Regions from separate parts of the Cryobacterium lyxosi genome, predicted to be linked through region 1. Evidence: predicted binding sites of a transcription regulator. Region 1 holds the regulator's gene; the other holds the start of a gene.
The links. The regulator HrcA, encoded in region 1, represses chaperone genes, less so after heat shock. The targets are predictions, from matches to a motif close to TTNGCACTCGNNNNNNNCGAGTGCNAA.
Positions count from the first base shown of each region.

Region 1 (4,417 bases):
GTGGCCTTTGGCTATCTTCGGGCCCTCCCATTTGGTGATGGAACGGGATGCGGCCCAGGGAATGACGCCATCGACACCGAGTTCGGTGGCGGCTTGAACGGCAAGCTCGTCGCGATCACCCTTGGCGAGGGCCTGTACCAGACGGATGCGCGGCGTCGCCACCGCGGTCTCGCTCGCGTCATCCACGCGCAGGGTCAACACCGTAGCCTCCGCTGTCAGCACCGTCCCCTGCACCAGCAACCCGGCTCCATTGCCTAAGCGCAGCCGGTCTCCGGGACGAACCCGGCTGACCGTGACCGCGTGCCGTGCCTCGGCGCCATCAACGGAAACGACCTCCCCCGGGCGACACTGCGCCGCCCGGAGCGTTTCCTGCAGATAGAAATGTGCCACGTCAGCCGAGGAACCGGTCGCGCAGCTTCGCGAACAAGCCCTGCTGGTACTGGCTCAGGGTCGGCGCAGGCGCGGCGTAACGGGCAGCGAACTGCTCGATCAGGTCGCGTTCCTTGTGGTCGAGCTTGGTGGGCGTAAGCACGTGGATGCCGATCTTCAGGTCGCCTCGCCCGCTGCCGCGCAGCTTGGTGATACCACGATCCTTGATCGTGAGCACTTCTGAGCTTTGCGAACCAGCGCGAATCTCCACCTCGATATCACCGTCGAGCGCTTTCACGGTGACGTTGGTGCCAAGAATTGCGTTCGTCATCGACACGTCGAGCGAGCACATGAGGTCGTCGCCGTCGCGACTGAACACGTCGTGGTGGCGCACCTTCATCTCGAGGTAGAGGTCACCATTCGGACCGGCGGCCGGACCCGCCTCTCCGCTGCCGGGCATCTGCAGGCGCAGGCCGGTGTCGACTCCGGCCGGAATGTCCACCGGAACCGTACGCCGGGCGCGCACGCGGCCCTGCCCGGAACAGGTCATGCACGGCGTCGCGATGATAGTGCCGTAACCGCGGCAGGAGCCGCACGGGCTCGACGTCATCACGTTGCCGAGCAGAGACCGAACGGCGCGCTGGATGCTGCCGGTACCGTGGCAGATGTCGCAGGTGATCGGTGATGTACCGGGGGCGCAGCAGGAACCCTTGCAGGTGTCGCAAACGATCGCGGTGTCGACCTCGAGGTCGCGGTGCGTGCCGAAGATGACCTCATCGAGGTCGAGTTCAACCCGGATAAGGGCGTCCTGGCCGCGTTCGCGGCGGGACCGCGGGCCGCGGCTGCTGCCGCCTCCTCCGCCGAAGAAGGTCTCGAAGATGTCGCCGAAGTTACCGAAGTTCTGGCCGTCGAACCCGCCGTTCTGACCGCCACCCTGGTCGTATTTCTGACGCTGTTTCGCGTCGCTCAGCACGTCGTAAGCATGGGTGATGCTTTTAAACCGTTCCGACGCTTCAGCGCCGGGGTTCACGTCGGGGTGCAGTTCACGGGCAAGGCGTCGATAGGCCTTTTTGATTTGGTCGGTGGTTGCGTCGCGGTCAACGCCGAGAGCTTCGTAGTGGTCAGCCAAAGGTGGCTCTCCTTGAGTTTTTTATGATGATGATTCTGGTTCTGGTGATGTGGTCTCTGCCGCCGAGGCGGCAACAGATTTAGGTCTCGCCGAGCAGGCGGGAGAGATAGCGAGCGACGGCGCGCACCGCCGCCATGTTATTGGAGTAATCCATGCGCGTGGGACCAAGCACGCCCAGGCGGGCGAGGTTGCCGTTCGCGCTGTAGCCGCTGGTCAACACGCTTGCCTCGGGCAGGCCGAACGCCGCGTTCTCCCGGCCAATGCTCACCGAAACTCCGTGTTGGTCGGTCTCCATCTCGCCGAACAGTCGCAGCAGTACCACCTGCTCTTCGATGGCTTCGAGCACCGGGTAGATGCTGCCGGAGAAATCTTCCTCGGTGCGCACAAGGTTCGCTGCCCCGGCCATGACGAGTTTATCTTGGCGGTTGGCGCCGATTTGGTCGGCGAGGGTGCTCGTGATGAGGTCGATGAGCGGTTGCAGCATCGGCGCGCCCGGCCACACGCTCGCGGCGAGGGCGGCTCTGGCCTCGGCCATGCCGAGTCCAACGACAGCGACATTGAGTCGGGCGCGCACTTCTAAGAGGGTCTGCTCATCGAGCGCCCGCGGCAAATCGATCACGCGCTGTTCCACCCCGCCGGAATCCGTGATCAGCACCGACAGGATGCGCGTCTCGGTCAGGGGCACGAACTCGATGTGCCGTACCTTGGCGCGAGACACAGAGGGATACTGCACGAGCGCGACCTGATGAGTGAGCTGGGAGAGCAGTCGCACACTGCGCACGAGCACTTCGTCAAGGTCGGCGGCGTGACCCAGAAAGGTTTCAATGGCTTGACGTTGCGCCGGCGTGAGTGGCCGCAGATCAGCGAGGTGGTCGACGAAAACTCGGTAGCCCTTATCGGTGGGGATGCGCCCCGACGAGGTGTGCGGCGCTGCGATCAGGTCTTCTTCTTCGAGGAGAGCCATGTCGTTACGAATGGTGGCAGCGGAGACGCCGAAGGCGTGGCGATCAACGATGGATTTTGAGCCGACGGGTTCACGAGAGGCAACGTAGTCCTGCACGATGACGCGCAACACATCGAGGCCACGGTCGGAAACCATTGCGCCCACCTTCCTGATTCGTGAGGTCCAGCTTGAGTTCTGCGGATGCCGCTCACCGCGCGCTCTAAGGGTCACACGGGAAGGTACGTTTGCCAGCACATCGTTGGCACTCGCATCCACTGACTGCTAATCATATCGCGGCTGCCTGAACAGACCCATTGCCAGCAGTTCGAAGCGAGGGTTTAATTACGCGTATTCTGCCCAACACGTATGGTGAAGGGGACGATCATGAGCGATCCACAGTCACAATCTTTGAACGGCCCAAACAATCGTGAACCGAAGGTCGAAAAAGCCGCGGGACGGCCGAAACTACCGATATCCGTGGTCGATTCCGGTCAGTTCACCATTGGCACGGTTAGTCTGGAGGGGGCAGGCGTGGCCACTGCACGACTGTATGAGTGGCTCCGGCGACTAAGCGCCGGAAGCGCCACGACCAGTTCAACTTACTCGAACAGGAGACCACATGTCCGAGAACGATCCGCGCACGAATCCCTATGAATCCACCCCGCCGCAAAATCCTTACTCGCAAAATATCCCTCGCCGGCCGATGAGCCCGGCGGACGAGAAGATGTGGGCGACTTTGATTCACGTCGGCGGCATTCTGCTCGTTTTTCTACCCGGTCTGATCGGTTACCTCATGCTGCGCGATCGTGGTCCGTTCATTCGGGCGCACAGCGCAACGGCGTTGAATTTTCAGATCACCCTGACGATCGTTTATGTGGTGGCAACCGCGTTGACGAGCATCCTGATCGGATACCTGATTCTGCCGGTCGCCTTCGCCCTCGGCATCATTTTCTCGATCCTGGCCGCGCTGGCAGCCAATCGCGGCCAGGGCTACGCCTACCCGCTCACCATCAAATTCTTTAGCTAATCGCTGAGGCGCCGCACCACGGCGTCGGCCAGAAGTCGCCCGCGTAGGGTCAGTTCCACTGTTCCGGTCAGGGCGGCTCTGGCATTGATGAGTTCGTCGGCGATCAGACCGGCCACCTCGACGCGCCCCGCCGCCGACAGCGATGCGACCGGGATTCCGGTGCGGATCCGGCTCTGCAAGAGGATGCGTTCGAGCTCGCGGGTGGGCGCGTCCAGCGTCTCGCGACCAGCGGCCGGTGACAGGCCGCCCAGCATCCGTTCGGAGTAGGCGGCCGGATGCTTGACGTTCCACCAGCGCACGCCGCCGACGTGGCTGTGGGCGCCGGGGCCGACGCCCCACCAGTCCTGGCCGGTCCAGTAGGCGAGGTTGTGTCGGGATCTGTGGGCGTCGCTCGTCGCCCAGTTACTGACCTCGTACCAGTCGTACCCGGCGGCAGCGAGAAGTTCGTCGGCCAGCTCGTAGAAGTCAGCCTGCTGGTCGTCGTCGGTCGGCGCGATCTCGCCGCGGCGAATCTGCCGGGCGAGCTTGGTACCGTCTTCGACGATGAGCGAATAGGCGCTCAGGTGGTCGGGCTGCAGGCTGAGCGCCTGTTCGAGACTCGTGCGCCAATTCGCGAGGGACTCCCCCGGCGTGCCGTAGATCAGGTCGAGGCTCACGTCGAGCCCGGCGGCGCGGGCCCACTCCACGACGAGCGGCACCCGCTCGGGGTCGTGGGTGCGCTCCAGCGTGGCGAGCACGTGCGGCACGGCAGACTGCATGCCGAACGACACCCGGGTGAATCCAGCGTCGGCGAGGGCACCGAGGTAGGCGGCGTCGACCGAGTCTGGGTTGGCTTCGGTGGTGACCTCGGCGCCGTCTGCCAGACCCCACTGCTCGCGCACCGCAGCGAGCATGCGGGTCAGGTCGGTCACCGGCAGTAGCGTCGGCGTACCTCCCCCGAAGAACACCG
Region 1 covers NZ_SOGT01000015.1:132,934-137,350, reverse strand. The annotation lists gene E3T27_RS14130 (16S rRNA (uracil(1498)-N(3))-methyltransferase) at 1-390, opposite strand, end outside; gene dnaJ (molecular chaperone DnaJ) at 392-1,498, opposite strand; gene hrcA (heat-inducible transcriptional repressor HrcA) at 1,578-2,597, opposite strand; gene E3T27_RS14115 (DUF4870 domain-containing protein) at 3,061-3,468, shown strand; gene hemW (radical SAM family heme chaperone HemW) at 3,465-4,417, opposite strand, start outside.

Region 2 (4,417 bases), on a different contig from region 1:
CAGGCCGACCGATCCCAGCGCACCCCCCGCTTACGAAACTCCGGCCGCTCCGGCCTATCCGGCGGCGCCAAGCTACCCGGCAACGGAAGGTCAGGAAGCGCCGGGATATGGCCAGGCTCCGGTTTACGGTCAGCCGCCGGCCTACGGCCAGAATCCGTACGGCCAGCAGAACCCGCAGGACAAGTACAACGTTCTGTCGATCATCTCGCTCGTTACCTCGATCCTCCTCGTCTCGGTCGTCGGTATCGTCACCGGCCACATCGCCCTGAGCCAGATCAAGAAAACCGGCGAAAAGGGACGCGGGCTTGCTCTCTGGGGAACCATCCTCGGCTACGTCGGACTGCTCGGCGGCACCATTTTCACCATCATCACGATCGCTTTCGTGATTGCCGCAGCCTCCACGGGCGCGGGTTATTACAGATAGCGACGCAGCAGTGGCCCCGTGCGGGGCCGCTCGGCACGTTTCGACCGACCACGGGTTGATCCCAGCGTTCCGTTGCTCGCGGTTCGCGGCCAGAGGACACCCATGACGACACACCACCAGCACGATGACGCCTCGGCGCAGCTGGGCTACACGCGTGCTCCCGCGCCGCCTGGCAGCCAGCTCGACTGGGCGTCCACCGTGACCGCTCCCACCGAGTTCGTGCCGTACATCTACACCGAGGCGGAGGTAGAGCGCATCACCGGCCGCCGCCGGCTCTCGATCGCCGCCGTGGGTTGTGGCGTGGCCGGGCTCGGCCTGGGAGTGATCGGTGTGTTCGGCCTGCCGCCAGCGCTCATCGCGATCACCCTCGCGCTGATCGCGCGCACCACCGAGAACCGGGCGCGTACTCTCTGGCTCAGCGGTCTCGTCAGCGGTCTCGTTGGCGTTCTACTCGCGGCCGGCTGGATCGTCTTTATCAGTCACACCGTGCTGCCCCTGCTCTAGGGCGGTCCGTACCGAGCTTGAAAATTCGCTCGAATACGCGTACCCGCCGAGAATTTTCGCAGTTGGGCAGCAAGCTCGCCAGCTAGCGCACACGCTCCACGAGCAGCGCAACGCGCTGCCCGGCTGCCCGCGTCAGAATCAAGGTCGCTGACTCGGGCCCCTTGAGCTTGAGTCGGGTGCGCAACGTCGCCGGATCCACGTCGACGCCGCGTTTTTTGATCTCGAGGGTACCGATCCGTCGATGAAACAGCGCCAACCGCAGCTTCTTTTCGTCGAAGGGCAGAGTCTCGAGCACCCGGAACGCGCTCGCGAACGGTGTTGGAGTGAGCCTGTCGTTGGTCAGGTAGGCGATGCCCTCGCTCAACATATGCGCGTCCAGCGAGCGGGCTAGATCACCGATCAGCCGCGCCCGAATCACCGCGCCATCGGGTTCATATACGTAATTTCCCAGGCTGCCCGCTTCGACGTCTGCACTGTCTTCGGGGGCAGTCAGTTCGTGCGTGCCGTCGTGAGTCAAGAGCAGAGCCGATCGACGGATGCCGGTGCGTGCGAGCGCGCCAAACCACAGCCCCATTTCCACCAGCTGGCCATCCACCGACACCCACTGGGCCTCGGCGTCGACAGGAATCCGGTCGCGGTCGTGACCGGGGCCGAGCTTCATCCCGAGCGGCAAGCGGGTGGCCAGCAGGTACGCGAAGTCGAGTGAGGGGGAGTAGTCCTCGGAGCGGGTCAGCCGCGTCGTGTTGCTGTGTCCACTCGTGCGGCGGGCTGGGTCGAGCCAGACCGCGTCGAAGTCACCCAGGTCGAACGTCTCCGCGTCGGCCTGCAGGGCAGAAGCGTTGGGAAACGGTGCAAGGTTGAAGCTCGCGACGGTCGCCGTGACCTCGTCGGCGTCGATGGCGACGACCGAAACGTCCAGGGCCGCGAGTGCCATAGCGTCGCCGCCGATGCCGCAGCCGAGGTCGGCGACCCGCGGCGGGCGGCCCAAGGCTGTGCTGAGCCCGGCGAACCGACCGGCGTGCAGCGCGGCGACTCGCAATCGTGTCGCTTGCTCCAGGCCAGCCTCCGTGAACAGCATCCGTTCGGCGAATTCACCGAACTTGACGGTGGCCTTCGCCCGAAGCCGGGACTGGTTGAGCACGGCCGACACGACGTCGGATGGGTGTCCGGCCTTGCGCAGATCGCTCACAAGCTTCAGCACGTCGCCATGGCTGTCATACGGCGGCAGGGAGTCCAGCAGTCGCAAACTCGCGGGGGAAAGCAGGTCAACGAGTTCGGTTCGATCCATGCTGCAACGTTAGCAAAATGACCCCCCATCTGGCACTCACGTTGCGTGAGTGCCAGAACCCCCCTAAACTTCACTTGGCACTCTCGCTGGGAGTCTGCTAACCCAAATCTTAGAAAGAGGTCAACCGTGTCGGTCTCCATCAAGCCGCTCGAGGATCGCATCGTCATCAAGCAGGTCGACGCCGAGCAGACCACCGCATCAGGTCTGGTCATTCCTGACACCGCGAAGGAAAAGCCCCAGGAGGGCGAAGTTGTTGCAGTCGGCCCCGGCCGCATTGACGACAACGGCAACCGCGTCCCCCTCGACATCGCCGTCGGCGACAAGGTGATCTACTCCAAGTACGGCGGAACCGAGGTCAAGTTCGGTGGCGATGACCTGCTGGTTCTCTCCGCTCGCGACGTGCTCGCCGTCGTCGTACGCTAAGTAGTTCTCTTCGCTCCTAGTCTCTAGACTGAAACTCCCGAATAGCATTGCTGTTCGGGAGTTTTTTGTTTGTGCACTTTTGTTCCGCAGGAGAAGACCATGACGGATGCTGCCGCATCGCACCGCACGACAGCCCATTCCACGTACCGTACCGGCCTTGTCTTCGGTGGTCTCTCCTATGCCCTCTGGGGTGCGCTGCCGCTCTATTTTCTGCTACTCGCGCCCTCCGGCGCGTTTGAAATCGTGGCCTGGCGGGTGCTGTTCTCGCTCGTCTTCTGCGCTCTGATCATCACGGTCACCCGCACCTGGACGGTGCTCGGGCGGGCCCTGCGGCAGCGGCGCCTGGTGTGGACCATGGGCCTGGCCGGGGTGTTCATTTTCATCAACTGGCAGACCTACGTGATCGCCGCGACCACCGGACACGTCGTCGAAGCGGCCTTGGGCTACTTCATCAATCCGATCGTGACCGTGTTGCTCGGCGTTTTCGTGCTGCGGGAAAATTTGCGCCGGCTGCAGTGGGTGGCCATCGTGGTCAGCTGTGTCGCCGTCGTCGTTCTCGCCGTCGGATACGGTTCCCTGCCGTGGATCTCGCTCATTCTCGCATTTTCCTTCGGGCTGTACGGTCTGATCAAAAAGCGCGTCGGTCCGAGTGTGGATGCCGTCACCGGTCTCACCCTGGAGACCGCGTGGCTGGCCCCGGTCGCCGTCGTGCAACTCGTTGTCGTCTCGGGACTCTCCGGAATCACCTTCGGCACGGTGTCGCCCTGGCACACGGCGAGCCTGCTCGCGGCCGGGATCATCACCGCGGTGCCGCTGCTGCTGTTCGCTGCGGCCGCTCGGCGGCTGCCGTTGACCGTGCTCGGGCTCATTCAATTCGTGGCGCCGGTGCTCCAGTTCCTCGTGGGCGTGGTCATTCTGAACGAGGCAATGCCCTTCGAACGCTGGGTCGGCTTCGGACTGGTGTGGGTGGCCCTGATCATTTTGATGGTTGACATGGTGGCGTCCGGTCGCAGTCCTCGGCGTAGCATCCGTGAAGTCGCCTAGCTCCAAAGAACGGGCCGGCCAGCCGATACGTTGAACCGTCAGCTCGCACGCGTCAGGCCAGTTCAGTTCATTTCATTTCATTTCAGTACTTGAGGATTCACATGCCCCATCGCCCCACGATCGCCGTAGTTTTTCTGCTCGCCCTGGCCCTGACTGGCTGTACTGGCGCGCCGGCGGCCACGTCGACCACAATTCCAATTCCGGTCGTCAGCACCAGCCCGACCGGCGACGGCACGCTGAGCATCGGCACGCTGTTTCCCATGACCGGTGATAATGCTGCGAGCGGCGCGGCCCAGGTAGCCGGCACCGAAATCGCCGTGCGCGATATCCTCGCCGACCAGACCACTCCCACCCACCCCGTGCAGCTCATTCACCGCGACTCCTATGGCGACCTCGCCGCCGCCTACGCGGACCTTGCGGCGCGCGGCGTCGACCTGGTGCTGTGGGACGCAACGACAGCGCTGCCAGCGGATGTTGACAGTTTTGCTGGCAACACGACCATCGTGGCCCTCATCGACTTTGCCAACGGGGGAACCCCCCTTGCCGCTGACGAGGAGTTCACTGCCCGGCTGAAGACCGCCGACCCAGGGCTGACGGCCACGGCTGGCGGCGCGGAAGCCTATGACGGGGTCATCACGGCAGCCCTGGCCGCGGTCATCACCGCAGACGATGGTGGCGCCTCGCTCGAAGCGGGCTGGCCCCGGGTGGTTTCGGGAACCGCCGTGTGCACATCC
Region 2 covers NZ_SOGT01000012.1:428,394-432,810, reverse strand. The annotation lists gene E3T27_RS11755 (DUF4190 domain-containing protein) at 1-424, shown strand, start outside; gene E3T27_RS11750 (hypothetical protein) at 527-928, shown strand; gene E3T27_RS11745 (class I SAM-dependent methyltransferase) at 1,011-2,216, opposite strand; gene groES (co-chaperone GroES) at 2,343-2,639, shown strand; gene rarD (EamA family transporter RarD) at 2,739-3,683, shown strand; gene E3T27_RS11730 (hypothetical protein) at 3,785-4,417, shown strand, end outside.
Region 2: the regulator HrcA is predicted to act here: its motif matches at 2,246-2,272, upstream of groES (co-chaperone GroES).